4 regions of the Paenibacillus xylanexedens genome follow, and region 3 is predicted to be linked to each of the others. Evidence: riboswitches for the same ligand, from Rfam matches in the RefSeq annotation. Region 3 holds a riboswitch; each other region holds the start of a gene.
The links. Region 3 has a riboswitch for cyclic di-AMP ahead of BS614_RS03550 (C40 family peptidase). Riboswitches for the same ligand answer to the same signal wherever they lie in the genome.

Region 1 (7,632 bases), 1.7 Mb from region 3:
ATTGTGCTGATGGCGACCATTGCCCTCTGCTTCGGGATTGACCTGTTCCTGGCAAAACCGGATATGGGCGGTGTTCTCCATGGTTTTGTACCAAATGTTGAGATTCTACAAAACCCGGCTATGCTCTATATCGCCATCGGTATTATAGGGGCAACCGTGATGCCGCATAATCTGTACCTGCATTCTTCCATTGTGCAGACCCGTCAGATCGAACAGACACCACAGGGTAAAAAAGAAGCTATTCGGTACTCGACCATGGACTCGACAATCGCACTGACACTTGCCCTGTTCATTAATGCAGCCATCCTGATTGTATCTGCTGCTGTATTCCACAGTGCTGGTATGACGCAGGTTGCCGAGATCGCAGATGCCTACCATCTGCTGACACCTCTATTGGGTACTACGGTTGCAAGTATTCTGTTCGGTGTGGCGCTGTTAGCATCAGGTCAGAACTCTACCCTTACAGGTACACTCGCTGGGCAGATCGTTATGGAAGGTTTCCTGAACATTCGAATTCCGGCTTGGCTGCGCAGACTGGTCACACGTCTGATCGCCATCATCCCGGCGGTAATTGTTACAGCGATTGCAGGAGAACACGGCACAGAAGAACTGCTCATTTTGAGCCAGGTCGTGCTGTCGCTTCAATTGCCCTTTGCTGTAATTCCCCTGGTGATGTTCACGAGTGATAAAAAAAGCATGGGTGCATTCGCCAACAAATTGTGGCTCAAAATCATCTCATGGGTCATTGCCGCGATTATCGTTGTGCTGAATGTATATCTGATCATTCAGACGATCCGCTTGTTCTAATCTCGTTCTTATCGACAAAATACTAAAAAGGCTGATCAACTCCGGTATTCTATACCCAAGTTGATCAGCCTTTATTGTTGCAATCCAATAAACAACCATCTGCATCTAATCCTGATTTGGCATCAGTAACGGCAGAAGTTGATCCAATGAATCAACAGTCCAATCCGCACGTTGGTCATCCGATAGTTCTGGCTGGAATCTTCCGTAACCCTGCATAATTCGAATCGTACGCATGCCCAGCTTCCGAGCAGGAATAATGTCATTATCGATCCGATCCCCGACCATGACGGCTTCCTCTGGCGCGCAGCCTGCCTGTTTCAGGGCCACAGCGTATAACTCGGGATCTGGCTTGGACACCCCTTCTTCAGCCGAGCAGGCCAGAACATCAACATACTTCCGCAGTCCGTAGCTTTCCAGTCTCTCTTCCGTTCCAGGACTCTGATTGGCAATAATGCCAATGTGATAATGCCGTGACAACTGCTGAAGAACAGAATCCGCTGAAGGAAAAGGACGTTCAAGATCTTTTTGAAACTTCAGCTTGTCCTGAATCTGTTTCTGATGCCCCTCGTCTTCAACAAATGTGCGAATCGCCACTCTCATAGGCCATTGCTCATATTTTCGGTAACAGTTCGCGAACAGTTCGCGTACCGCCTCAATTGTCACCGGATACCCCAAAGCACAAGCTTCACGGACGAACTGTCCGATAATATCATCAACCGGCTCCCATTCATCCACCAGTGTATCTCCAACATCAAAAAACAACCACTTTAATCCACCCACATCCGGCACGCCAATTCCTCCTTGTAAGCATAAAAAAGAAGACTCACCATCTTGCATGAGTCTCCTCAAACTTCCGTTTATCGATACATTCAATTATAACAGGCACCTCACACCTGAGCAATCACAAGCTATGGCATTAACCATTGAGGAGAAAGCCAACTTCCCCATTGAGCGAATATACAATCCGGTCTGCGCCCATGCCCCGATAGATGCCCTTAGGATGACTCTGCTCCGTAATGACGCACAGGGATTTCGATGTCCATGAACGGCAGATCTGTAAATAACGACAGGTCAGATTCAGGCTGTTCTCGAAAATAAACACGTTGCCTACGCTGCCCTGCGGCAAAAACCATTTTTGAGCTGCAGCCGTATTCATGCGAATGACATGTTCTACTCCGATTCTACGGAGTCGGCGCTCTTCCCCTGCACTGTTGGTTAGAACGGCAAACGGCATTTTTTTGTACATCAGCAATTTGATAAATTTGCGTCCTGCTTCATTTGGAGCAGTCACTAAGATCATCTCAGTATCCATCATTCGTTCCTCCCTTGGCGTGAAAAGACAACAAAAAAGAAGCGTGGGGGACCAAGGCCTCCCGAACGCTTCTTAAAGAATCCATGGCGAAAACGCCATGAACCAGCGTACGGCTTGTTGCCTCTCCCTTTAACGCTTACGAGGTTAGCTGACGGATTCGGGCGCGAGAGTCGCCCTATTTCCGGCTGTCACCGGAAAATTCACCCCATGAATGCCTACTGTCCTGGACAGCGCATTCCGTTGGTTCCCCCGTTTTCCACTCATGAATGAATGGAAACTCAGCGATTAAAACATCGTTCGTATATCTTAAGATAAGATCGAGCGATATTATCGTTTGTTTCGTTTTTCATATACAATTTAGTTTAAATTGAAATTACGTTATGAATCATACACCCGTGCCATGACGGTGTAAAGTCCTCACAGATCACCGAATCGGCAGATTTTTGCCAATACTCATCCATAATAACGCTTACAATAAGGTTATACTCTATCCATCTCTTCAAGGCTATCTAATTCTCACTCTGACGAAAATCACTTCGCAATTCATTCACGTATTCTGCACAACTTGCCTGTTTTGATTCTTTTAACACCATATAAGTTTTGCATTATTTAATTGTAACCAATATAATAGAAGATATAAGAGTAAATAAATGGAGGCGATTTAGATGACAGTCTACGATTACAAAGTGAATACCCTTCGCGGTCAAGAAGTTGAAATGTCCGACTACCGTGACAAAGTGCTCCTGATTGTGAATACGGCAAGCTCATGCGGACTTACCCCTCAATTCAAAGGTCTGCAAGAATTGCAAGACAAGTTCCAGGATGCGCCATTTGAAGTCCTTGGTTTCCCAAGCAACCAGTTTGCACAGGAAAAAGGATCTTCCGACGATATTGCCGAGTTCTGTCAGATGAATTATGGCGTGAGCTTCCCCATGTTTGAGAAAATTGATGTGAACGGCTCAAGCGCTCACCCTCTTTTCCAACACCTTAGCACAGAAGCTCCTGGCCTGCTCGGCTCCAAAGCAATCAAATGGAATTTCACCAAATTCCTCGTGGATCAGAACGGACAGGTCATTAAACGTTATGCTCCCAAAACAACACCGGACAAGATTGAAGAAGATATCAAGAATTTGCTGCAAAAATAATACATTGGCCACCCGTAGCCGGAAGGTAGAGCACCATTGCCCCGGTAATGGATGGCCTTTTTTTCTCAACTTTGATGTCATACTGTTCGCAAAAGACAAAAAAAAAGAAGCTTTCCATTAACGGAAAGCTTCTTTTTAATCGTTCATATGATGCGGTCGAGAGGACTCGAACCTCCACGGGCATACGCCCACTACCCCCTCAAGATAGCGTGTCTGCCATTCCACCACGACCGCATGTCGTAAATAATCGGCAACAGAGTTGATTATACCGGGTTCTGAACTAAAAGTAAAGTATTTTTTAATACTTCTTTTTCAGCTAGGCATTTTCATCAAAAATCGCATAATCTCGTCATCTTTACCCATGAACTGCATATTATTAGATTTGATCCCCTCTTTTTCGGTAAGAGCCGATCTTGTTGATTCATTTATATATAGTCCTTCCTTATATGTAGTCCTCCCTGCACTTCACCACATAAATAACACAATAAGTTATATAAAATAACACAAATATTAAATCCCAGATTTGATCCATTAAATTTCACTGATGCTATTGACAAAAAGCGGACATTTATGGGATGATAACTATCATATAATTCGGATTTTTAAACATAAAGCAAACAAAAAGGAATATAAATGTCACTTTAAGTAACATTTAACGAACACAGGAGGCGAATGATTGTGAACCGTGGGAATAAGCTGCTCGATTATGTCAAACTGCTTGATTCCTCTATTCAGGTTGGAGGGTTCACCCATTCCTTCGGCATGGATATCCATATCAGGGAGGGTACCATTCGTAATGCTGAAGATCTCGAATCATTCATGCGTTGTCAGTTGCATCCCAGCATCGTTCGTCTTGAAGGTATGGCCATCAAAGGCATCTATACCGCAGCAGATCACAAGGATACATGGCGGATAGCTCTGATCGACAAGCTCGTCCATGTTCAGCGAACCCCTGGAGATCTCAGAGAACAAGCTGCCGCCATGGGTAAACGATTGATCAGACTCGCACGCGCTCTGCACCCCTGGATTGAATTCAGCCAGCTCGAACAGATTTTTGCCAAATACGATTCGGTTGGCTGCCTCTCCACTGTTCATGCCTGGATTAACCACCACCTCGACATCCCGGTCGAAGAGGCGGTCCTTGGTTACCTGCATTCAGCCATGAATGCCTGCATAACCGAAGCCTCCAAAGTCATTCCCCTGAACAACGATACAACCAAGGATCTGATGGTCCGCCTGGCCACAGATCTGGAGAATGAATGGAAGACCGTCAGCGCCTCGGCTGCGGATGGACTGGCACAGCCAACCTCGATGTCCATGAAATCATTTTTCCCCAGTTTCCATATGCTTGGAGCTGGACTTCATGCCTACAGGGCCTAATCCTCTTCCTCCTCATACCTGCTCCCCTTCATTCAAACAAACTAAAAAACACGCGGCAACCTCCTTGCCGACGTGTTTTTTGTCATTTTATTTGTTTTATTTACGTATTTACGCCATTTATCATCACAAAATACACTTTTTTCCGTCTTTTTTAATTGTTAGATGACGAATTTACGTATATAATGAAACATACAGCTCGCATTTCTATATATTCTACATGAAGAAAGGGCGGCTGAATACTACATTCTAATCAGGGGTGAACCCTTTTGAACAAGAAAAAACCAGTTACTCCGTTCGGATGGGCCATCAAACGACGGCTAACCGAACTTCAAGTGGACCAGAAGACCTTTTGTGAACAGCATGGCATCCCACCCTATCGTTTATCCAATCTTATTCACGGCACACGCAAAGCAACCCGATTCAGGCACCTGGTCGCTGATATTTTGGATATTCCAGATGAACTGAGATAAGATTTCTGCCAAAGGAGGGTCCTATCCATGAGACATGTTACATCCGATCTGGAGAGGCTGTCGTTCCAGTCCATACGTCACCAGCTCATCATCGTTGATCACAATTGGATTATCCAAAGTTGTAACCGTGCCTGGCAACAGGGACTCGGTCAATGCTCACCAAACCCGGATATACACAGTAGTCATAGACATTACCTGCACCTGACGGAAGCCTGGGCAAAACGAGGCAAGAACGCAAACATGGCACTTGTCGCACAGAATTTGAAAGAACGCGGAATACCCTTTAATCGAAATCATACATATGACATCTGCGTGTATACTGTATACAACGAAAAGAGGTGGTTTCGTGTAGAACTCACCCCTCTATCTTATGCAAATTCAATTCTGGATACCGATCTCGCTTTGATTTCACACATGGATATTACCGAACAGAGAAAGACAGAACACCAATTGAAGAAGGCATTGTCTGAAGTGCGCACATTGCGCGGACTGCTGCCTATTTGCGCCGTCTGCAAACAAATCAAGGACGAAGAGGAACACTGGAACTCCGTTGAGAGTTATCTGGAGAAGCATACCCACGCCGAATTCACCCATGACATCTGTCCGGAATGCATCCGGCGGTTATATCCGAAATACTCGAATATCCTGGACAAGCGTTCCTGAAACCTTTCTCCTCTCGCCGACTAACTATAACTATACGGAGAGATGATGTTCAAACTGCGACATATCCAGTTCTTGCGGTGTCCCATGCAGGGTTATGGTCCCTTTGTCCATGATATAGATGTAGTCTGCGGCACTTCGTACAAAATCGATACTCTGCTCTACCAGCAGAACCGAGAGGTTCCCCTTTGCCTTGAGCTGCAAAATAACCTGCCGAATGTCCTCCACGATAGAAGGCTGGATGCCTTCTGTCGGCTCATCAAGGAGCAACAACCCCGGACGCGAAGCCAGTGCCCGGGCGAATGCCAACTGTTGTTGCTGTCCACCACTCAGATCCCCGCCCTGCCGTCCATACATCGTCGCAAGCACTGGAAACATCGCCAGTACATCCTCCGGGAACGTTTTTACTCCCGGCGCACTTGTCTCCAGACCGAGCAACAAATTTTCTTTCACCGTAAGCTGCGGGAAAATCTCCCGCCCCTGCGGTACATAACCGATCCCTGCCCTTGCCCGCTTGGCTGTGTCCAAGGTGGATAACTCCTGGTTTTGCCACCGAATACTGCCCTTACGTGTTTTGAGCAGCCCCATTAATGTTTTCATCAACGTTGTTTTCCCTACACCGTTACGGCCCATCAGACACACCACCTGTCCAGGCTGTACATCCAGGTTCACACCACGAAGCACATTGCTTTCCCCGTAGCCGGATTCAATTCGTTGCAGCGACAGCATGGTCATCCCTCCTTTTGCCCAGATACACTTCTGCCACTTTCGGGTCTGCCTGTACCTCCGCCATCGTACCTTCCTTCAGCAGTTTCCCTTCATGCATCACCGTTACCTTGGCTGCGAACTCTCGCACAAACTCCATATCATGCTCCACCACCACAACCGAGCGTTCACGCGCAATCTCTTGCAGAAGTCGCCCGGTCTTATGTGTTTCTTCATCCGTCATGCCTGCGGCTGGTTCGTCCAGCAACAACACCCGCGGCTCCTGCAGAAGCAACATGCCGATCTCCAGCCACTGCTTCTCCCCATGCGACAACGCTCCTGCACGAGCATCAACGCGATCTTGCAGACCAATCTGGAGGGTAACACGCTCCATGGCAGCACTCATTTTCCCATATCTCCGAATGCCAATGGCTTGCAAAGGAGAACGGCGAGTCTCCGCCGCCAGCGTCAGATTCTCCTGCACCGTCAGACCTGCAAAGATCGATGGCGCCTGGAATTTGCGTCCCACACCTTTGCGAACAATCTGGTGCTCCTTCAGTCGTGTTAATTCCGTACCATCCGCCATCTTCACCGAGCCGGACATGGGTTTTGTTTTGCCGCATATCACATCCAGCATCGTTGTTTTCCCAGCACCATTGGGTCCGATCAGAAAATGCAAGTCATGTTCGTGCAGCTTCAGATTCATGCCTTTGACAGCAACGAACCCACCAAAGGCCACTGTAATATCCTCGGCTACCAACACTGTCGATTCCTCAGTAGACTTCAGGTTTTTCCCGAGTGACTTGGACATGCGCACTCTCTCCTCTCCGCTTCAGCAAGCGAACGACATGACGATATACACCTACAATACCGTTTGGCATGAACAAAACGACCGTTACAAAGAGCCCACCAATGACAAACAACCATCCTTCGGGATAAGCCTCACTTATGCCTGTTTTGGCTGCATTCAGCACCACCGCTCCGATGACCGCTCCAATAAGAGTACCGCGACCACCCAGCGCAACCCACAGGACCATCTCAATGGAGGGCACAATCCCCATCATGGATGGCGAGATAATACCCACCTGAAGAACAAACAACATGCCCGCGATGCCTGCAAGCGCACCGGAAAAAGCAAAAGCCAGCGTTTTAT
Region 2 (7,632 bases), 2.3 Mb from region 3:
CTACAAGCCATGACATTGATGAATGATAAAGTTCATGCCTACAAGGATCAGATTGGAGCATTAAGCGATGTACTGCCAGGTGTGGTGAAGTCGTATCATGAGTTTACCGGAGAATGTTTCCAACCTGGCGTGATTGATGCGAAGACAAAACAATTAATTGCGCTCGGCATTGGATTGTTTGCCAACAATGAGGTATGTACCTTCTACCATGTAGAAGAAGCCCGTGCCAAGGGTGCAACAGATCAGGAGATCATGGAGACCGTAGCCGTGGCCGGAGCTGTTGGAGGAGGACATGCCCTGTCTCAGGGTGCGATGCGAGTGCAGAAGGCGCTGCATTAGTAAGTAATGCAACATACATTTTTAAGTGCAAAAAAGGCATCCGGTTAATAACCGATGCCTTTTTGTATGTGAATCACATTTTACCTAACATTTTATCGTACATAAACTGTCCAGTTACCCGACGTGCTGTTACATAGCGGTCATTGAAGTATGGATTCGATAACTTCGTGATGCTTACACCTTTACTGCTGGAGGCATGAGCGAATTGTCCACCGCCGATATATACACCTGTATGTGAAATGCCTTTGCCCATCGTATTAAAGAACACCAGATCACCTGTCCGAACATTGCTTTTGGCTACCGGAGTACCTGCTTTGGCTTGCTGTTGCGAAGTTCGTGGCAATTCAATGCTGTATTTGTTGAAAAGATATCTCATAAAACCAGAACAGTCGAAGCCGGCTACAGTTGTGCCACCCCATTTGTAAGGAATACCTGTCATGTTGTTCACTACGGAGTTGATACTGCTTGCCTCTGTGCTTGTTGCCCCGGATGTAAATAATACAGCTGCTCCAAAAATGGAGATAATCAGTTTTTTCAAAATCAATGTTCTCCCTTCGATGCCTACGGAGTTAGCTAAGGGTTCGGTAGAAGGTTCCCTATATTTCCTATGTATAAGAATAATTCACCCAAAATGGTTCCCCCGTTTTCAAACATGAAACTCGGCAATGAATAATTAAGTTTTTGTAACTATTTGAAACTATATTGCATAAATGCGTAATTGTCAAACCCATTTAAACCCTTTCTTAATACCTCAATGTTAGCGGAATTAAGGTTTTTATATGAAAGAAGGGATCAAGTTTGGGTATCATTCATGACAAAAACGTCATTATTGATTCGTTTAAGACGAATTTGGATAAATAAATAGGTTTGTCATGAGTTAAAAGAACTATTCCGTTATGTAGAATTAGAGAGATTATATTCATTAAGTTGCATATATTGACAAAAATCGATTTTTTGCATATTATCTGATTATCCAATCCACATATTGGATTAAAATTGATTTTATTATGCGATAAATACAAATAAAGGAGGTTTAGAGGCGCGTATCCTAGGTAAAGTAGAAGTGGGAGATTTATAAAAATGAACATAGGAGAGTGTTACATTTGAAAGCGAAGAAATTAGTTACTTTTGTCCTGGCATGCACCATGGTGTTCTCAGCAGTTGGAATGGCAGTTCTCCCTGTAGGGACGGTATCTGCTGCGGATGCATCGGGTACAACAGCGAGTATTTCTGATATTTTGAAGAACCAGCTGCCGGATGGAGGTTGGAGAAAAGATTATAAACAGACAAGTGGAGAGTGGGCGAAGTCCACGATAGACAACAAGGCTACATACTCAGAAATTAGAAGATTGGCGAAGGAATTTAAAAAGACGAATGATCCGCGTTACTCCACAGCTGCAATCAAAGGAATTAACTTTTTGATCAACATGCAGTATTCAAACGGCGGGTGGCCACAAGTTTACCAAAGCTCCGGATACCACAAGCATATCACTTACAATGATGATGCCATGATTAATGTAATGATCATGCTGGATGAAGTAGCAGCACGCAAAGGTGATTTCTCTTTTATCGACAGCACACTTGCTAATCGGAGTAAAAATTCAGTTGCCAAAGGTGTGGAGGCGATTCTGAATACACAAGTCGTTTCAGGCGGTAAGCTGACAGCATGGGGACAACAACATGATTCCAGTTCCCTTAAACCAGCGAGCGCAAGAATCTACGAAGTGCCATCGCTGACAGCTGGAGAGAGTGTAACGATTGTTAAATTTCTGAAAACCAGACCTGCTAACGCTAAAATTACCGCATCCATTAAAGGAGCGGAGGCTTGGTTTAACAAGGTGAAAATTACGGGTTACAAGTATGAAAGAGCAAATGGGGACAGCAAAATTATCGCTGATTCCAATGCGGCACCGATTTGGGCACGCTTCTATGAGATCGGAACGGATAAACCAATCTTTATTGGTCGTGACGGGGGAGTAAAATACAAATTAATTGATATTGATAAAGAAAGAAGAGGCGGTTATGCATGGTATGGTAACTGGCCTTCCAAGCTGTAATTTGAAGTATGCTTCCGTTTTAATGAACCAAACTATTAGCAGCAGTTAAAGGTGAAGCCCGAATCGACATGGACGTCTGGTTCGGGTTTTATTGTTATTATTTTCAGTGTTGACATGATAGATTCCGCATGATATATTATTCCTTGTCGCCGATATTGATGACGGAGATACAATATGCGGTCGTGGCGGAATTGGCAGACGCGCACGGTTCAGGTCCGTGTGGGCTAACCCCCGTGGAGGTTCGAGTCCTCTCGACCGCATCTAATAAAAAGACTCCTTAAGCTAACGCTTGAGGAGTCTTTTTTTTTTGCATTTTTTGATATAACACTAACATTAGACTTGAGTATCCAAGAGATTAGTGCTTAGCTGCACGTACAGCAAATGTCTTCCATCAGCCATACGGAACGTTTATTGTGCTGCGGTAACATTAACGCTGTCAATATTCGGTCCTTCCGATCCAGTGGTGACCAATTTCAATGTATTGGTCCCCGTGTTCATGGGGACCTGTATTGTTTTTTCAACCCAAGTGGACCAGCTTCCCGTAGCCGGAAAGGGCTCGTTGCTGATGACTTTGGTTCCGTTCACAAAAATGTCGAGGTTCCGTGTGCCGCTTTCCAGCGCATAACGAAACTTTACGTTTTTGGTACCTGTTGTCGTGTTATTAATGCCGTTCCATTGAATGGCCGAACCAGTCATCGCATTGAAGTTAACATACCCGGAGCCAGTGTAACCGGGGTTGATCGTTTCAATGGCAGCTTCCGTAAGTGACGTTCCGGTCTCGGCTTCATACGTAGTGCCACTGCCTGTATTCCCGCCGCTATTTCCGCCAGTAATGTTGGCAACAAACGTTGTTACGCTCTGAGGCGGGAGCTGTGCCGTGAAGGCTCCATTGGATACGGTAAGTGGGGTTCCGCTTGCCAGGTTTCGACTGCTGTCCGTAATCCATGAGGACACAGTGGAGGCATTACCATTCTGCAGAACGAATTTTTGGCTTGTGGCTGAAGTTCCACGGTTAATCGCCACGACGACTACTTTGTTATCACCTTTGTATGCAGAAACGAATGTGTTTGTATCCGGGTTCTTGGTTGCATCGACTCGCAGGTAGCCTGGACGCACGAATTTAGAGAAATGAGCCATATTATACCCGCGTTTACTTATGGTACCGTCCTCTTTCATCGGACCATACTGTCTGCGGATGTACCACCACACATAGGCCTGGAAATCACCTTCTACCATGGCATTGTGCATGTGATAGGAAACGTCTAGTGCTTCAGGCCAGCGGTCTGCTGAGTTGTTGTCACTATTCGGAACATACACCTCAGTCATCCACAGTTCTTTACCGGCTCCTTTTTGCTTAAAGAGAGGGTAGGCAAAATTCGAAATCTGGGTTCCATACGTATGTGCTCCCAGAATGTCCATGTTGGCAAGTGCCTGCGGATCATTCAGGATTGGGTCGGAAATGTTCTTTAAGTACTGGAAGGATTCAGGCGCCATGACTTTGGTACCTTGAATGGACCCGGCATTTTCTTTCATGAATCGAAGGATCTCTTGTGGAGTCCACCAGGTCCAGTCATGAGCATAATCCGGCTCATTTTGTACCGAGATGGAATACAGATTTACACCATTATTTTTCATATAAGTTACAAAGTCATTCAAATGCTGGGCATATGCGGCATATTTGTCGTATTTCAGGCGTTTGGCATTTGTGTCCCCATTGCGGTTGAACGTTTCAACCATGCTGCTTGGAGGATTCCATGGGGATGCGAATACGATAGCCCCCTTTTCAATAGCCCGTTTGGCTGTGGCAACTTCACGATACCAGTTATTAGAATCTGGATCAACGTAGATCCTGAGAATTGAGAAGCCTAACTGATTCTGGTCATTACCGAAAGCAGTTTCACGTTGAGCGGGAGTCAGATCACCAATCCAGGCAGGAAGGTTAATGCCCCCAAAGCCCTTGATCAGTTGTTTTTCCGAGGACAAATTAATGTTGGCATCGCTGGCTGCTGACACATTTGTCGGGGTTAACATCAAAGGCAGGGCTGTTAAACAGGCCAAAAGAACATTAATCGTCTTTTTTAGTTTGAATTTCACTACTTTCATCCTCCTCGATAATAGTAAGTTACATAGAGAAACCGCAACCAGGAATAACAAACAAGAATAGCGGATTGTCTGGCATTTATTTTATGTAAACCCTTTCAAAACCTCCTTCCATAAATCATAGGATAGAAATGAAGCATAGCACCTCTTTCATTTGTTGATTCTACTAAATAATTCCTAAACTGAAAACCTGACAAATTACAGTATTTTTTCTAATTAATCTCTATTTTCTAACTGTTCAATGACAGTTCTTGTCTGAATGCTAAGGAGAAAACGGGAATGATGGAGATCTTCACTTGAGATAGAGGTCTTCAATGGCCGGGATATGATCATTAAGGAAGGCTTTGGCTTACATAATCCTCCCTTCATTATCAAACAATGAGATCACAGAAGTTACGGGGAGGGAATCATGATGAAGGTACAGAGAAAGATTTATCGATTCATTGCAGGTATCATGGCATTTTTGATTGTGATTTACGCAGGCATATCGGCAGGAGGGCCTACAGCGGCAGCTTCAGAGTCCACATCAAATCACAAACGGTTAGCGATTATCATCGATGATGTTGGTAATGACATGAAGGGCACGGCAGAGATTCTGGCGATGCCAGTCAAACTGACGGTAGCGGTAATGCCTTTTTTACCAACAACGAAGAAAGATGCGATGGCTGCACATGAAAAGGGGATGGATGTGATTGTGCACATGCCCATGGAACCCAAGAAAGGACGACCTGAATGGCTGGGCCCGGGTGCAATCACATCCAATCTAACAGATGAAGAAGTACGCTCGCGTGTGGAGAAAGCGATTGATGATGTGCCCCACGCCATTGGCATGAACAATCACATGGGTTCTAAAATCACGTCCGACAAACGCATCATGTCCATTGTGCTCGATGTATGCAAGGAGCGGGGCCTCTTCTTTGTAGACAGTCGTACGAACTTTCGCTCCGTGGTGGGGGAACTGGCCATTTCCAAAAACATGCCACCTGTAGGTAATGACATTTTCCTGGATGATCAAAACTCCAAGCAACACATTCGCAAGCAATTGGATCTGGCAACTCAGCAGGCGATCGACAAGGATATCTGTGTTGTCATTGGTCATGTCGGTCATTCGGGGATGAACACATCCGCAGTAATTCGTGAATACGTCTCCCGTCTGCAAAATCAGGTTCAATTTGTAGGAATTGGTGATCTGGTTCGGGATGTGTGGAACTGGCGTGCTGCTCCTACACTACCGACAGATAATAAATAATGCCGTTGGCAATAGATTGGGCGATTCGTTTTTGCTCAGCGGGATCACTCATTCTGGCTCGATCTTCGGCATTGCTCAAAAATCCGGTTTCGACAATGACGGCAGGTTGCTTCACGTAATTTAATAAATAAAAGGGCTTGCCCCACACGACCCCGTGCCCCGTTCCGAACAACTTGTTCATGGCGTCCTGAATGGATTGAGCCAGTAAATAACTCCTGCCTTCCTTCTGGTGCAGTACCACCGGGCCGTGTGCAGCCGATCGGGGACTCCAGTTCGCATGGATGCTGACCACGATATCTGTACTTACTTCTTCGCTAAGGCTTTTACGTTGGGCAAGGTCTCTGGTATGACGGGAGCGGCTGTTCAGCCAGCGGTTCTCATCACTAAGTGCATAATCACCAAGTCGATTGATGATAACGGCATAACCTTTGCTGCGAAGCAGGAGATAGACCTTTTGGCTAATGGCCAGGTTGATATCTTTTTCCAGTACACCTTGGGCTGACGTTCCACCGTCAATACCGCCATGGCCTACATCGAGCAAAATAACCGGTGCTGCAAAGGCATGATGACTTGAGCGATAAGCATCTCCATCGGTCACCGGCAGCATGGATGGACTGTTCTGGGACGGGGCTGCTTTTCCATGCGCGACATGGTGGGGCAGGATGGGAAGACAATGGAAGCAAATGAGCAAGGCCACCGAAGCGGTCAGCAGCTTATACATGGGAATACACACTCCTTCATGAAATAGGTACCGGATGCAGATTAAAGACTGTATGGATACCTTTGGCATTAGACTGTGCATTTTGAGGGTTTTCATACTCCTTTCAATAAAAAAATGTTTAACCATTGCACATCCTGCACACAATAGAACTATCGTAAGCTCCGTGAAAGTGCAGGAGCGAAGGAGGCAGAGGTTATGGCCAAAAGTGATGAATTGGTAAAATACATTACGCAGCGTGTTGTTCATTATATCGATACGCCGAAGGATGAGCGGAAAGGTCGCACCAAAAGGAAAGAGCCGTGGGCGATGAAGTGGTTTGGTATGATCCCTTTCGCTGTATCCCTGTGGGTGGGGAAAAAGGAAAAAGAATTCGATACACAGTCTCATAAACGAAGTTCTTCGGGTAAAGGCTGACTATCGCTTACCTATTTCACTAATGGTAAACCAAAAGACGCAATCCCTTAAAAAAATGGGAAGGCGTCTTATTTGTTGTGGATGTTTATTGCTTTAACGTTATCTGAATGATCTGTAGAGTTAGCTGATGGTCAAGGCTTCAAGATGTAAAACTGACCGTCTTGTTGTAATGTGCTCAAAGGAACAAAGCGTTGAATGGATGATTTTCCACCTAGTGCTACATATAGAATGGACTCTGCTTCCTGATCTGTATGCCATAGCTGATAACCGCTAACGGGTAGAGGTCCACCGTATACAACATTACGATCACCCGCTGAGAAAACAATCTCTTGATTCTCCCCTTGTTGCATCACATCTTGTGCCCGGTCGGCAGCAACAGGCTTGGAGGTAATCCACAACAGATTGTCAGCCGGATTGAAGACGGGTCGCAGATGAAGTGGATCGACTGATAAAGATGGCGTTGTGGATAAATCAGTTATGCTGGCAGAGTTCTGTTTGAAATCAGCCTCCAGCAGGTTCAGAAACTCTGACGGCAGTACATCTCCGTTCGTAGCATCAATATAAAGTGCAGGATGGTTTGGTTGTTCCACTTTCCAATAAGCCAGCAGAGGAAGAGCATAGCCAAGATGAAGCTCTCCTCCGCCAGCAAGTAATGCCTCAAGGTTCACATGTTGTCGATCCAAGGTTTGTCCAAGAAGTTCATTGTTGTATGGTGACTGTTCTCCATGACCATATTCACTAAGCATCAACTG
Region 3 (7,632 bases):
AGTGGTGCAGATGCCTCGCGGGTTCGCATATTGGAAGACACGGTAACAGGGACGGCTTCCATCTGGCTCTCTCGGGGAGACAACCGGATTATCGTTATTCCTGGTGCGAATGGGCAAGTGGTGCCTGAGATGCTGGAAGAGGCGGATACGGTAAAAAGCCTGACTGCAGCCGCAGCGGTGCTGCTGCAGCTGGAGATCCCGCTGCCAGCGGTTACCCGCGCCGCCCAACTGGCGGCTGAAGGCAGCGCACTGGTGGTGCTCAACCCGGCTCCCGCGGTGCCGGGTCTGCCCCAAGAGCTCCTGCGGTGCGTCGACGTTGTCACGCCGAACCGCAGCGAGCTTGCCGTGCTTACCGGCCGGGATCATCTCCGGCCGGAAGACCTGGATGCGGCGGTCGCAGAGCTCGCCGCATCCCTCGGGGCCGCTGTCGTCACGACGCTCGGCCCCGAGGGGGCTGTGTACGCGGCGGCGCCTGGTGGCCGCGTACAAGCAGGGCGTGCCGGCGCGTGCCGTGCGCCCGGCTACGCCGTAAGCGCCGTCGATACGACCGGCGCTGGCGATTGCTTCAACGGCGCGCTGGCAGTAGCCCTCGCGCGCGGTGAGACTTTGGACGCGGCCGTAGGCTTCGCCATGGGTGCGGCCGCGTTATCCGTGACAAAGCTCGGCGCCCAGTCCGGGATGCCGTCCGCACGTGAAGTTGAGGCCTTTCTGGCTGAGCATGCCGCAGAGGCTTAATAATTGATATAACAAAGAGGCTCTTATTCTCCGAAAAGGGGATTAAGTGCCTCTTTGTTATGCGTGTGCAGAGATTATTTCTTCTCTGACAGCCACATGGCGATATTTGCAATCTCTTCATCCTGCAGTTTGCCCTTGAAGGAAGGCATACCACCTTTACCTTTGACAATCGTAGAATAGATTTTCTCCAGATCATCCTGGCTGCCGATGTTGGCCAGAGCAGGTCCTACGCCACCTTGAAGCTGATCCCCGTGACAGGAGATACAATTGGCTTTGACCAGTGCTTCAGCTTGTCCGGCATCCAATGTTACTTCCGGCATGGTTGGCTTGGCTTCTTCAGCCACTTCTTCTTTCCCTGGAAGCGTAAACATTAAAACAATAGCTAAAGCGCATGCTGCAAAAAATACTCCGCTCATGATCCATTTGTGCATCCCTTATGTCCCCTCCAGAATGAAAGATCATCTAACCTGAAACTATCCATATCATTATAACGGAACCTGTACTGACATCATAGCATTTTGTGGGAATTTTTTGAACTAATCACATAACAAGGGGCAAATTTGGTTGTTTTGCAATGGATTCTAACCGCGAGGCCCTTCATAAACCATACAGTGAAAGGGCTTCAAGCCGGTTGGGGTCTGCCGTTCGTATGTATCATGGGTGACAAATCCACTCTTCAGATAGACTTGAATGGCACGAGCATTCCAAGTGAGTACTTCCAGATCAATCTCATTCGTGGGATTTCGGCGAATGGCTTCCTGTACAATGGCAGTGACAAAAGCTGTCCCTTGACCCTGACCACACAGCTCTGGATGCATGCCAAGGCCAATCCGGGTTACCCCTTCAAGTGGGAAGTATTGAGCAAACCCACATATACGATCGTTCTGATCCAAGACGATCGCATATTGCTCCTGCCGTAGCTGTGCATCTCCGAATTCCACTTCCAGAGCTTTCATCTGCTCCCAGGGGAGCCAGCTGTAGATATTGTAAGGCGGGTCATACTGCCAACTGCAGATAAGCTCCGCATGTTCTTCTCGCATGGGTACAACGTGAAACGTCACAGGGGTTTCCTTCATACACCTGCATGCTCCTTTCCTTGAAACAGAACTCTTTGTCCACTCTACAAAAGTGATGTTCATTTAGCAAGTCTTCCTTCCCAAGAAAAAAAATGAAACAAAAGTTCCGGTAATTTCGTTTATATTATAACGGGATGGGTAAAAACATCATAAGGGCACGGACGAACGAACGCAAAATGAACCTGTTAATGTCGCAGGATATACCCCGAGTATAGCTTGCAACATGAATAAGGATTGAAGCACAAAAAAACCGCCGGATACATTCCTGCGGAGAATGTACCGGGCGGTTCTGTTATGCTTTTTGCTTCGTTCCAGTATGGTTAATGGTTACAGCATCATGTTGCTCAGCTTGTCCCTAGTCAAGGGCCAGTGATTCATATGCGTCCGTGCTCATAATCCGTTTCGCGCCAACATAACGATTGGCCCAATAGTTTTCACTCAATGCACTGATCGTAACACCTTTGGATGAAGAGGAGTGTGCGAACTTTCCATCCCCTACAAAGATTCCTACATGAGATACGCCTTTACCTGTTGTATTAAAGAACACCAGATCGCCAGCTCTCATTTCCATGCGGGATACGGAATCGCCCATGTCGAATTGGGAACTGGATTGGCGTGCCAAATCAATACCCAACTTGTCGAATACATACCGTGTAAATCCGGAGCAGTCAAAGCCGTTGAGCGTTGTTCCTCCACTTTGATATGTAGTTCCCATTGCTGAATCAATTACTTTGTCCATCTTTGAATCTGCGAATGCGCTACCTGCACCAAGCGATAAAGCGAATGTGATGCTAAGTACAGCTGCGGTTAATTTCTTCTTGAACAAGAGATATTCCCCTTCCAACGCCTGCGAGGTTAGCTTAAGGATTCGGTTGAAGGTCCCCTATGATCCCTCTGTAGCAAGATCAATTCACCCATAACTGGTTCCCCCGCTTCCCAGGTGCCAGGAATTTGGCTATGCTAGTTATGCACCTGCGAAATCAAGAAATGACGATTTAATTTTAAGTAGTTACAAATATGAATGTAAAGATTACAAAGTTGTTACTAAAAACTCACTGCGATTATTGTAACAGAGGAGTACGGCTTTGGCAACGTTTAGCAACAAATTTAGCAAAAAAAACCTCGACCTTTGACGGGAAAAGGTTGAGGTTTGCCTATTTATAAGTACATATTAGGCCATGAGTTTAACATGTGATGGTAACAATTTTTAAACTATCTGCTCTCACCTTTGGATATTTTGGACTGCCATAATCGGAAATGGCTGCATATTTTCCACAGACTCAATAGACATCTGGCAAGTGGATACGTCTGTTGTAGTATAAGTCCGGTAAGTCCCGTTAATAACCATGAGGCTGTAGTGAATGCCCCAAAGACGAGCAGGTGTACTCCGCCCAGCAGGAGTGCAATGCCGATTACGGCGATGAGATGACGCAGTGCAATCCAGAGGGCTTTGAGGGTACCGTGAGCCCCGCCTTCTCCTTCTGGTGCCGAAACACCGAACTGCATGTAGAGTATGACATGGTGGATGATCCAACCATATACGATCCAGGCAGCGACATATGGTATACCAGGCAAAAGTAATTGAAGGGAATGAAATCCGTCCATGAGAATTGAGTAGAGCTTCGGTATGAGCCAGTAGGCGGGCAGAAGTATCAATAATGTACGTATGGTGTGGAGCAGTAGCATCGGTTTCCACAGATTTTTGATTCCGCGGACAAAGGGGATACGCTCTTCTGTAGAATTAAAGTGCTGAAGTGAGTAGAGCAGTCCTGCCTGAATGAGGGGGCTGATCAACATGCGAACCAGCAGCATGCCCCCGAGAATCCATAGATAACGATGAACCTCCGGATGGGTAGACAGGTTAAGTTGACTTTCCATTTTGAACAAAAGTGTACTCAGCTCACCGGCATCAGCATCTGGATAGCGAAGGAGTAGTGGGATGACCGCCGATTGTACCATTCGATAGAAGAAATATCCCCAAATGAGTTGATAAAGAAATAAGAGTGCGGCAATGAACATATGCTGACGGACGAGAAACCAGCCTTCACGTATTTTCGCTTTCACCGTTTCCACCTCACCATGACAGACCTCCGAATATGGCTTCTATTAGTTTGGTTACACTCATGCTCCAGCGGGACTTCGCTCGCTCATCCAGTCCGGATTTCAGGAAATTATTCATATGGCGGTTCTCCAGCACGATCGTGTACAGGGGATCGGTCATGGCCCAGGATACGGGGGATGTGTGAGTTAATTTATACGTGATGCGATCTTCTTTGCCATTCCATTGCTTGGTGAGGATATGCCCGTCTTCAAAAGCAATGCGAACAGGAACGGCGCTGTAATCACTACCTTTTTTTGTGATCGTCACGGATGACTCGTACAATGTTTGACCGTCTTTCTGTACGGGCGTAATACGAATCTTCTCTACAGCAAAGTCAGCCATCCCATTACCATAGACGTATTGATCAAAATAATCAGACCAGGAAGTGCGGGTCACTTGCTCCACAACCTTTTGAAAATCAGCGGATGTGGGATGTTTGAAACGGTACTTCTTCACATAGGTAGAGAGAATACGCTCCATCTTCTTGGCACCAACTTGATGTTCAATGCCGAGCAATACTAGCTTGCCGCGTGTGTAGACATTGGCTGCATACTCATCCTGTGAATCAAACTTCCAGGATTCTTGTGTTAAGGATGAAGGAGACGTAATCAGTCCCGATTGTACCGGCAGATTCGGAATCAATCCGTATTCCTGCTCCATCAGTTTGTCTTCTGCATAAGAGGTGAATCCCTCATCCAGCCAGGCTTCCTCGAATTCGTTGCTGGCAACCATGCCGTAGAAGTACTGGTGTCCGATCTCGTGGACTATGGTACGTTCCAGGTCATAACCCGGAGTAGTATCATCGGCTCCAAAGGCCGTAACTAGCGTAGGGTATTCCATACCTCCTGCGCCGTTCCCCGCTTTGGGTGGAACTACGATGGATAAGGTAGCGTAAGGATATGGGCCAAACCATTTGCTATAATTGGCTAGAGCGGCCTTCGCGGCGTAGAAGTAACGTTCTTTCAGATCCTGATGAGCAGGGTCCAGATATAACTTGATTCGTACACCAGGCACATTGGGTGCAGAGAAGGGTTCCTCGGCGTAGACAAAATCCGGTGAAGCTGCCCATGCGAAGTCATGCACATCATCGGCGTAAAATTGATAGACCTTTTCTCCATTCTTCACCACGGCTTGCTGTGTCGGAAATCCGGTAGCAGCTACTTTGTATGTTTCAGGCACCCGAATACGCACACTATATATACCGAAGTCAGCGTAAAACTCTGAATTGCCATGGTACTGGTGCAGATTCCAGCCTTCCGTTGTTCGTCCACGTCTGCCCACAGGTTCATAGGCACTTAATTTGGGAAACCACTGACCTGCCATGACAAAATGATCAGCAGTTCCCATCCGGGCAAAAATCTTCGGCAGATTCACTTCAAATCGAGTGTGGAGCGTGATGCTTTCCCCGCCTTTGACGGGTTTGGGCAAGCGTACTTTAATGAGGGTGGTGTCCTTGATATTTCCGTCATCTGGTTGCACATACTGCATCCGGTGTAGCAGAGAGAGCCCGTCCTCCGTTTTCATTTCGGTAATGTTCATGGAGCCGTAACCATTGGTAGGCATGACATCACCCCGAAGCTTTCCACCGGATTCCTTCATAAAGGTGGTGTCAGCAGAAGAGAAGGCGTTGGGATACATATGAAAGTAAAGCTCGCTGACGGTTTTTTTTACCTGGATGTGTCCAGGTAATCGTCTGAGTCCCTTCCAGTACATTCCCTTCGACCAGTTTTACATCCATGTGATATTCCACAACACGGTTGCTGTACACTTCGGCAGTAGGGGTCTGTACACTTTCTGGAGGTGCTGGAGTTGGGGCTATTGCCTTGGGCTTGCCCGATTCGGGGGCGAGTACTGGCAATTCGGAATGAGTTGAGCGATTATAACCCAGAGTGATCCATATCCCTCCGGCAAGTACACACAGGGCCAGGGATGCAGTGAGCCAGCTCTTGGCGCGTCGTGGAATCATCGTTAAATACCTCCCGTTGACAAGCATCTACAGCATGTATATGTTTGCAATGGGGCAATTATTAGTTAAAATATTTGTATCAACCCTTGGAGGTTATAAACATGGACCAAAACGAGCAAAACGGCAAAAAACAGATTGCCTTGAATATCGTTAGTGCAAAAAGCAAGCATAAAGGCTTCGGTGCAGGCTCCATTGAGCTGAATAACCTTTCCCCGGTCATTATTGATAATGGCGAAGCCAAAATCGATATCGGTGCGATGCATGCGAAGAGCAAAGTGGAACGCAATATCAAGTTCTCTACCAATCGTGAAGATGTGCCCAACGGACGCCAGGTATGGCTGGTGTGGGTAGCTGTCGATCGCACGGAGGAAGGCCAACTCTATGGTGGAGCAACGGCATGTGAGATGTGGATTGATACGGAAGCAAGACGTGGATGGAAACTGCTGGCGGAACATGTGAATCGCATGGATTATGCCTTGAAGCGTCGCTTCATGCTGGATGAGCTTGGACCTGAAGCTCGAGCTGCACTTAAGACACTGCTGATCTCACACAACGAAGACTGGTGGAATGCTTCTCCAGATGTATTGAAGGAAGCACTCGCCTAAGGCAGATCTTTCAACACAGTCTAAAAGAAAAAAGCAAAAGGCCCCTTGACCGGAAAGTTCGGTTGGGGGTCTTTTGCTTGTGCTTTAATCCTATTCATCGATCTGAATAATTATGAGTTTTCATCCGAAGTGAATTTCCAATTGTTCAATATAACCAGGGGTTATAGGTGACGCAACTAAGTCATTGCGCATTTACGTCATTCTACCCACCAACGTTTGAAATCTCCCCACCAAGAATGTTTCTCTTCCTGTATGCCTTGTTGATTCTGTACCTGACGGGTCTTCTCATCTTCTCCAGAATCCGAATCATCCGTTGTGCCATGGCATACCTCTGTCGGTTCAGTACCATCAATAAAAACTTCCAGCCGTTTCTCTTCACAACCGTTGCCTGCCAGCTTGCCGGATTCCGGATCAATATAGACACTTACGACATGATCAGGAACGGTGAAAATTTTGGGTGGTACGCTCGCAAGTGCCTGCTCTGTGAACTGGGCAAAGATCGGTGCTGCCCGGCGGCCATCCGAAGTCGAGATGGATTTGCCTTGATCGTAACCAACCCATACAGCGGTGGAAAGCTCCGGTGTGAATCCAACGAGCCAGGCATCCGTGTTGGTTGTTCCTGTTTTTCCCGCTACCGGACGTTTGATCGCCTTAGACACCCGGTTGCCCGTTCCTCCATTTTCGAAGACACTTTCCATTAAACGAGTTAGGACATAAGCTGCCGCAGGTTCCACAACCGTCTCAGCCTTCGTCTGAGGCGATTCATAGAGTACACGTCCTGCGGCATCTGTTACTTGCAGAATGGCGACAGGCGGCGTCCGTTGTCCACCAGCAGCAATGACGGAAAAGGCCGACGCCATCTCCAACGGGCTGACAGGTGACGTTCCCAGTGCAAGAGAAGGTACGGCGCTCAGATTGCTTGTAATGCCGAGGTTTTTTGCCATACTCACAACCTGCTCAGGACCGATCTGCATAATGGTGTTCACCGCATAGATATTGTCTGAAGCGGCGATCGCCTGTCTTAGATCAATCTCACCCAGATACTTGTCTCCAAAGTTGCCGGGTTTATAGGTTTTGCGGTCGTTGTCATAGTGAAAAAGGGTAGGTTCACTGTTAAATATGGATGCACTGGTGAGCTGCTTGGATTCC
Region 4 (7,632 bases), 3.1 Mb from region 3:
ATCACCGAAATGGGGGTCGACTTTTTTATAATCAATCGTGTCGTATTTGTGGTAGGAATTGGCCTGGAATAACGGGGTAAAGTAAATGGCGTTCACGCCAAGTTCAGTTAGGTCATACAGATGATCCAGCACACCTTGCAGATCTCCACCAAAATAATTGTCCAACTCAGGTTTGCCACCCCAGTCATGCGTTTCTTTTGGATTCAGCTTGGGATCTCCATTAGCAAACCGTTCCGTCATGATCTGATAAAAGACGGCTTCTTTGGCCCACTCGGGCACTTTAAACACATCAATTTCATGTATATACGAGAACTCATAATATCCTCCAGTTGGATAGGGGGTCTCATAATGAATTCCATTATCCGCTAGAAACACATCTTCTGAACCAGCAGTTATCCGAAATATATAGGTGAGACGTTTGAACTGTGGCTTGACGGCAGCTTCCCAATAATCAAACATGTTATCCGAAGCAGCCTTCTCCAATTGAATTTCCTTGTATGTTCCATTCCAATCGTACTTATCTCCGGTCAGTGCAGTCACGTATTGCACATCATTACGTTTGGTTCGTACGCGCAGATGTATGGTAGACGAATTATAAGCATAAGCCCATTTGTCACGAGGAACATGATACATGGCTTCAAGCAGCATGACAGCACCTCCTGAATCTAGGATAAGTTATGAAAACCAGTCTTTTTGAACACGCACTTATAGTTATAATTAACCAAGTTAGCCAGCAAACGAATCACATTTACTGTAATAAAATGTATTATTTTCATTGTTTTCAAAGGTTTCTTTCACAGCATTTCCAGCTTTGTGCTGATTATACTTACTGCTAATTTAGAAAAAGGGTGCCCTGAACAGCTTGGAATTCAAGATTGTTCAGGGCACCCCTATATAACATGTTGAAAGTGAATTTTAGCGAATAGCTTGCTCGAACTCCGTGCGGATGGTTTGAAGCAGCTCTGGCTGGCTCAGTACGTCATAGGCTGTTGTAGCAAGTGCCTTTGCTCCCAGAATCATGCCATCCAGCGCGCGCTCCTGTAATGCAAGGTCACGGAAGGCTATGGAGTGCAGGGTATGCACCTCGTCTACAACACGAATGTAGGGATGGATTGCAGGGCATTTCAGGGAAACATTACCGATGTCCATGGAGCCATGATCATTACCACTTACAATCTCTTCTTGCGGGATGCCGAGTTCCATCAGATTCTGACTAAACGCAGCTGAGAATGCTTCATTGGTAACCATCTCATCATAGGACGTTTCATAGTTGGATGTCACGAGCTTGCAACCTGTCTGCAAAGCAGAGCCTTCAGCGATCTGAATCACACGTTCTGTGAGGATATTCAATTCTTTGCGAGTTGCTGCACGTACATAAAATTGCGCAGAAGCATAGTCAGGAATGATATTTGCTGCCTGACCTCCGTTGTTGATCACACCATGAATCCGAACGGTGCTTTTCACTTGTTGCCGGAATGCGTTGATTCCGTTAAACGTTTGAATGACGGCATCAAGAGCATTAATACCTTCGTGCGGACTTGCAGCAGCATGTGAAGATCGGCCATGGAATTCAAATTGCACAGCATCAATAGCCAGTGAGCTGCCGGACTTTTCGTAGGCATAATACGGATGCGCCATGAGAGCGACATCACAGTCATCGAACAAACCTGCTTCCGCCATCGGTACTTTGGCACCACGTGTCTCTTCAGCAGGGGTACCAAACACTTTAATGGTTCCACCTACTTCATCCAGAATGGATTTCAGCCCAACAGCAGCTCCAAGACTCATCATACAGATCAGATGGTGACCACAAGCGTGACCGATCTCCGGCAAGGCGTCATATTCACACAATAAAGCAATGGTAGGGCCGGGTTTGGCGGCTGAATAGGTTCCGATAAAGGCTGTCTCCAGTCCAAGGATTGGAGCCTCTACAGTGAAACCGTGGTAGACCAGTTCTTCTTTTAGACGAGCAGAAGCAAGGAACTCTTCATTTCCCAGTTCGGGATTGGCACCGATATATGATGAAATGGCTTTAAAACGGGAAGCATATTGATCAATAACCGTCAGTATCTGTGATTTGTTAAATGTCATTAGTAAACTCCTTATGCAAAAATGAAAATAATTCATTGATTATATCATGTTTGCTTCAATTTTTCAGAAACAAGTCAAGATTTGTAATGTCAAAATGCATTGCATAATCATGCATTGTACTTTATAATGACTCAGTCATCAACATGAGAAGCATACAAAGTATTGTAAGGGGAGAGAACAAGGTTGAAATTAATAACTCGTTACACCATGATGCTGTTGACCTTTGTTATTCTGCTGACGACTGCCGTTCCTGTGGCATTTGCAAGTGGAACTACAGATAATTCAAGCAGTAAAAAGCTGGTGCTCGGTACAAGTGCCGATTTTGCACCATATGAATTCCATAAAGTGATTAATGGCAAAGATGAAATCGTCGGCTTCGATATTGAGATCGCCAAAGAGATTGCCAAAGATCTTGGCGCTGAGCTTGTGATTGAGGATATGGGCTTCGACGGTCTTCTGCCTTCATTGCAGAGCGGGCGAGTTGATCTGGTGATTTCTGGTATGACGCCGACGGATGAGCGGAAGAAAAGTATCGATTTTTCCGACACCTATTATAAATCAAAACAAGTGATTATGGTTCGCAATGTGGATAAAGACAAATATCCAACCATGGCAGAACTTGAAAATGCGAAGATTGGCGTTCAGAAAGGCTCCATTCAGGAAACGATCGGACAGAGTATTCCAGGAGCGAAGCTTACTGCGCTGGATAAAATCTCGGATATCGTGCTTCAACTGCAAACAAAACGCATTGACGCGGCAATCGTTGAAGATACCGTTGCTGCAGGTTATCTGGACGATATCATTGGGCTTGCTGCTGCTGTTCCGGACGAAGAGCAAGCAGAAGCGGCAATCGGGATTCGTAAAGGTAATACCGAACTACTAGCTGCAGTAAATGGAACACTGGAGCGGCTGAAAAGTGAAGATAAAATCAATCAGATGGTGACGGACGCCAGCCTTTTGATGGCGGATAAAGCGAACAAATCACAAAATATTTTCCAAGTATTCTGGGAGTACAAAAGTTTCTATGCTACAGGTGTAGGATACACACTTCTGTTGTCTGCACTTGGGGTTATCTTCGGGGTAATTATTGGATTGATCATCTGTTTGTTCCGTTTGCATGACGCTGCAATCTTGCGCTGGATCGGTACTGCTTACGTTGAAGTGATCCGTGGCACACCGATGCTGGTACAATTGATGATTATTTACTATGGTTTTTCCCTGAGCTTTGGCATTAACTTCACTGCACTTCAGGCAGGTATCATTACACTTTCAATCAATAGTGGTGCGTATCTGGCGGAGATTTTCCGTGCAGGTATCCAAGGTGTGGATCGTGGTCAGTTGGAGGCAGCGCGTTCCCTCGGAATGGGAAGAGGTGCAGCAATGCGTTACATTATATTGCCACAAGCCTTCAAAGCTGTATTACCAGCGATCGGTAATGAATTCATAACTATCATCAAAGAATCCTCCATTATTTCCGTTATCGGTATGGTGGATATTATGTATCAGGCAAGTGTAGTCAAAAACATTACGTACCAAGGCTTGAGTCCATTTTTGATTGCAGCAGCCATCTACTTTGTAATGACGTTCATTTTGTCCAAGCTGCTGGGACGACTGGAAAGGAAGTTGAGTGCAAGTGATAGACGTTAGACAATTACACAAATCTTATGGAAATAACGATGTGCTTAAGGGCATTAACGTGACGATTGGCAAAGGTGAGGTTGTCGTGGTCATCGGTCCTTCCGGTTCAGGTAAAAGTACTTTCTTGCGTTGTCTGAATCTGCTGGAACAGCCTACCTCAGGAGAGATTGATTTTGAAGGCGTGTCAATCACGGACCCCAAGCATAACATTAACGCAACTCGTGAGAAAATGGGCATGGTGTTCCAGCACTTCAACCTGTTCCCACACAAAACTGTAGAGCAAAACATTACGATTGCTCCGATTAAAGTAAAGAAACTATCCACTCAGGAAGCGGAGAAAATTGCCGCTGATCTGCTTAACACCGTAGGCTTGTACGATAAAAAAGATACATTCCCGAATCAGCTGTCCGGTGGACAGAAGCAGCGGATCGCCATTGCTAGAGCATTGGCCATGCAGCCGCATGTGATGCTGTTTGACGAGCCTACTTCGGCACTGGACCCCGAGATGGTTGGCGAAGTGCTGGATGTCATGAAACGTCTTGCAGAAGGCGGGATGACGATGGTCATCGTAACACATGAGATGGGTTTTGCACGTGAAGTGGGAGACCGGATCCTGTTCATGGATGGCGGGGTTATTGTGGAAGAGGGAACACCTGATGAGGTGTTTGGAGCTCCAAAAAATTCACGTACACGTGATTTTCTTGCGAAAGTACTCTAAACGAAGTGATCAAATAGCGTTACTGACTTCGAGTCGGTAACGCTATTTTTTTGCACGCATTAATCACTTATAGATTTGAAAAGTAACTATTCTGTTACCAGATGTAAAGGAATCGGGTCGTCCAACAATTCTAAAGTATGCAGTATTCTTACATATAATGACACGTTGAAAACCATTTGGTAAGAATTACTACAAGTTCAGGTTACAATATTGTGATATATTGAACTCTGCCGAAACTTCCGGACAGGGAGTGCGGGGGATGTAACGATGCAGATTGTGCAGGGGGAAGATCTACAGCACACTGCTTGGGGTGAATTAGGGGTACATAACGTTTTAAATGTAATGAAGAACCTATAGGGTGGGCTCCTCATCCGAATCCGACAACTAACTTCGCAGGCACAATGAGGGAGGAAGACCATGATTAACAAGAAACGTATAGCCAAAACAGCAGTAGCATTATTGACAACAGCAATGCTCATTCAAGCCGTTCCGGCTCACGCCGATTCAGTTCATGTGGCCAAAGAAGGGGATACCTTCTACACCTTATCAAAACATTATGGAGTAGCACTCAACACGTTGGTTAAAGCAAACAACGACATTTCGGCTTACAACATTTATGGTGGTTTGAAAATTACGATTCCCGGTAAGGCAAACAATGTAGCAGCCGCTGCGGCAACGGAGAGCAAGACCCAAGCGAAGACTGTTACTACAGCGAGCTTGGACGTTAACGCAGATAACAAAGTGGTTCAAGCCTGGGGTAAGACATTCGATTACAGCAAAGCTGTGAACGTAAAAGCAACGGCATACTCTGCAGATCCGTCTGAAAATGGAGGATGGGGTGCAGTCGATTATTTCGGAAATGACCTTGAACTGGGCACAATTGCAGTTGATCCAAGTGTAATTCCACTTGGAACCAAAGTACTGGTAACTGGTCATAGCCATCCAGGATTGCCAAAACAAGCTTTTGTAGCCACAGCACGTGATGTGGGCGGTGCAATCAAAGGTCACCGGATTGATATCTTTATCCCGGGTAGCAAACAGTCCGTAAGCTCATTTGGATTTCAGGATATCGAACTGTATATTCTGAAGTAGAGAGAAAATAACATTTAAAATGAATTCAAACAGGGTGTCTGCCAGTCGCTAATTCGCGATTGAACAGCACCCTTTTAATATTCTCATTATTTGTTATCACGGTCATCCTAATCTTTGGCCTTTGGCAATCCCAGCATTTCGTCCAAGGTGACCAGTTCATATCCCCGATTACGTAGTTCCTCAATGACTTCAGGCAAAGCCTCAATCGTACCGTTCAGATTTGATCCTACACCGCCTCCAGCATGTTGCAGAACGATGGAGCCAGGTTTCACGGCAGACAGGATGTTATCTTTCACCTGTTCCTTTGAAAGGCCTTTCCAGTCCAGGGAGTCTACGTTCCAGTTCACAATGCTATAGTGTTGTCTGGCAGCCCATCGCAGCTGTTCTTCATTAATGTCTCCATAAGGCGGCCGAATCATCTTGGGCGTATATCCCGCCAAACGTCGAATAATATCCCCGGTATGTAAAATTTGTTTGCGAAAGGCATTCATCGACAGCTTACTGAATTCAGGATGATTGTAGCTGTGATTACCAACCATATGCCCTTCCTTAACGATGCGTTTCACCAGATCCGGATGTTTCTCAGCACGACTACCCACGATGAAGAATGTAGCTCTGACATTGTATTTCTTCAATACATCCAGCACTTGTGGAGTAAACCGTGGATCAGGTACATCATCAAAAGTCAGTGCAACCTTCTTTGTTGAAGGACCATTGGTTTTGAACGTATCGGCATATTTTTGACGTAACTGTCCCAATGTCAGTTGTTCTTCTTCAGCAGAATCCGAACCTGATACTGATTCAATTGACGGGTTTGAAACATCCCGCGATGAAACTGGAGCATGATATCCCCCGAGAAAAATAACGATAACCATCAGCATAATGAGGCGTACGCGCATAATAACGGCCTCCTTTTCCAAAATGACGTTCTCCTTGGTATGCCCGGGGGTTCCATAAAATATGCGTAGTGTGAGAAGTTTCATTGCGGATTTAGCTTATGACAGCCATAATTCCTCCATATATAACATATAGAAAAGGATAGGTGGATAGGATATGAGTACATATGATTTGAAATCCATACGTTTACAGGTGATTGAAGCAGGAGAGGATAAGGTTTTTCTCGTTACCGGAGGAAAGGCGCATACTGGCGCCGTAGCCACGTTCTACGTGGATCATGAGCGCGTAAGCGGGACGACGGTACATATTCCTGGGCATAAGGAACAAGAGCTGTGTGAGCGACTTGCCCGAAAGGCTGCCCTGCAGCTGAAAGTAACCGTTACGGTGATCATGGGTATCCATTTTGATTCCATCACGCGGATGCAGATCGACGAAATCGTGCAGACTGCAGAGAGGCTGATGGAGGATCATCTGAACAACGATAAACGATCTTCCTAACATAAAGAGCAATCGCTTGTTTTGATTTTATTTGCTAAAATTGAAACGAGTTGTAGATTGTTACGTATGTATGTTTATATACGATGTAATATCGACTAGGAGGAATAACATAATGTCCATTTTCAAACGATTGCGTGATTTAACAATGTCTAACGTTAACGCCATTATTGACAAGGCGGAAGATCCAATCAAGATGACGGACCAATATATCCGTGACATGCAAGAGGATCTGGAAGATGCGGAGAAAGCAGTAGCTCAACAGATCGCCATTGAGAAGAAGTTCAAGCAGTTATTCGAAGAGCAGGAAGCACTTGTAAAGAAACGTGAAGAGCAGGCGCATACGGCGGCACGTGCTCAGAATCTGGATTTGGCTCGACGTGCTCTGGAAGAGAAAAAGGCTGCTGAAGAGAAGATGGCTGAGTACAAAACCAGCTATGACCAAAACAAGGCTTCTGCAGATAACCTGCGTGGCAAGCTCGACGAGATGCGTAAGCAACTGACTCAAATGAAGAACAAACGCGAAACACTGGTAGCCCGCTACAATGCAGCAAAAGCCCAAACGGAAATCAACAAAGCGTTGAATGGGTTTGGCTCTGATACTGCAAGTGCTGGTATGAAGCGTATGGAAGAGAAAATGATGCAGATGGAAGCACAGGCAGAAGCAAGCAACGAAATGTCTTCCAAAGGCAAGTCTTTGG

Region 1: another riboswitch for cyclic di-AMP. It lies ahead of BS614_RS10950 (HAD family hydrolase); the one in region 3 lies ahead of BS614_RS03550 (C40 family peptidase).
Region 2: another riboswitch for cyclic di-AMP. It lies ahead of BS614_RS14270 (C40 family peptidase); the one in region 3 lies ahead of BS614_RS03550 (C40 family peptidase).
Region 4: another riboswitch for cyclic di-AMP. It lies ahead of BS614_RS21075 (3D domain-containing protein); the one in region 3 lies ahead of BS614_RS03550 (C40 family peptidase).

The regions. Positions count from the first base shown of each region.
Region 1 is NZ_CP018620.1:2,495,630-2,503,261, reverse strand. Features, by position in the region: gene BS614_RS10960 (Nramp family divalent metal transporter) at 1-807, shown strand, start outside; gene BS614_RS10955 (HAD family hydrolase) at 913-1,596, opposite strand; gene BS614_RS10950 (HAD family hydrolase) at 1,724-2,122, opposite strand; cyclic di-AMP (ydaO/yuaA leader) riboswitch at 2,238-2,413, opposite strand; gene BS614_RS10945 (glutathione peroxidase) at 2,785-3,264, shown strand; tRNA gene BS614_RS10935 (tRNA-Leu) at 3,416-3,498, opposite strand; gene BS614_RS10930 (urease accessory protein UreF) at 3,943-4,644, shown strand; gene BS614_RS10925 (hypothetical protein) at 4,911-5,114, shown strand; gene BS614_RS10920 (nitrogen regulation protein NR(II)) at 5,142-5,777, shown strand; gene urtE (urea ABC transporter ATP-binding subunit UrtE) at 5,808-6,503, opposite strand; gene urtD (urea ABC transporter ATP-binding protein UrtD) at 6,481-7,290, opposite strand; gene urtC (urea ABC transporter permease subunit UrtC) at 7,253-7,632, opposite strand, start outside.
Region 2 is NZ_CP018620.1:3,174,436-3,182,067, forward strand. Features, by position in the region: gene BS614_RS14265 (carboxymuconolactone decarboxylase family protein) at 10-339, shown strand; gene BS614_RS14270 (C40 family peptidase) at 413-877, opposite strand; cyclic di-AMP (ydaO/yuaA leader) riboswitch at 883-1,014, opposite strand; gene pelA (pectate lyase) at 1,434-2,396, shown strand; tRNA gene BS614_RS14280 (tRNA-Leu) at 2,573-2,656, shown strand; gene BS614_RS32135 (carbohydrate-binding protein) at 2,805-3,230, opposite strand; partial or broken gene xynC (glucuronoarabinoxylan endo-1,4-beta-xylanase XynC) at 3,231-4,499, opposite strand; gene BS614_RS14290 (divergent polysaccharide deacetylase family protein) at 4,951-5,745, shown strand; gene BS614_RS14295 (N-acetylmuramoyl-L-alanine amidase family protein) at 5,720-6,466, opposite strand; gene BS614_RS14300 (YqzE family protein) at 6,662-6,880, shown strand; gene BS614_RS14305 (hypothetical protein) at 7,012-7,632, opposite strand, start outside.
Region 3 is NZ_CP018620.1:829,054-836,685, forward strand. Features, by position in the region: gene rbsK (ribokinase) at 1-735, shown strand, start outside; gene BS614_RS03540 (c-type cytochrome) at 810-1,166, opposite strand; gene BS614_RS03545 (GNAT family N-acetyltransferase) at 1,317-1,811, opposite strand; gene BS614_RS03550 (C40 family peptidase) at 2,167-2,637, opposite strand; cyclic di-AMP (ydaO/yuaA leader) riboswitch at 2,641-2,778, opposite strand; gene BS614_RS03555 (hypothetical protein) at 3,024-3,875, opposite strand; partial or broken gene BS614_RS03560 (M1 family metallopeptidase) at 3,886-5,878, opposite strand; gene BS614_RS03565 (YwhD family protein) at 5,980-6,483, shown strand; gene BS614_RS03570 (transglycosylase domain-containing protein) at 6,681-7,632, opposite strand, start outside.
Region 4 is NZ_CP018620.1:4,826,396-4,834,027, reverse strand. Features, by position in the region: gene BS614_RS21095 (alpha-glycosidase) at 1-648, opposite strand, end outside; gene BS614_RS21090 (M20 family metallopeptidase) at 916-2,091, opposite strand; gene BS614_RS21085 (ABC transporter substrate-binding protein/permease) at 2,275-3,738, shown strand; gene BS614_RS21080 (amino acid ABC transporter ATP-binding protein) at 3,725-4,447, shown strand; cyclic di-AMP (ydaO/yuaA leader) riboswitch at 4,666-4,862, shown strand; gene BS614_RS21075 (3D domain-containing protein) at 4,865-5,539, shown strand; gene BS614_RS21070 (polysaccharide deacetylase family protein) at 5,647-6,438, opposite strand; gene lpdD (prenylated flavin chaperone LpdD) at 6,593-6,934, shown strand; gene BS614_RS21060 (PspA/IM30 family protein) at 7,047-7,632, shown strand, end outside.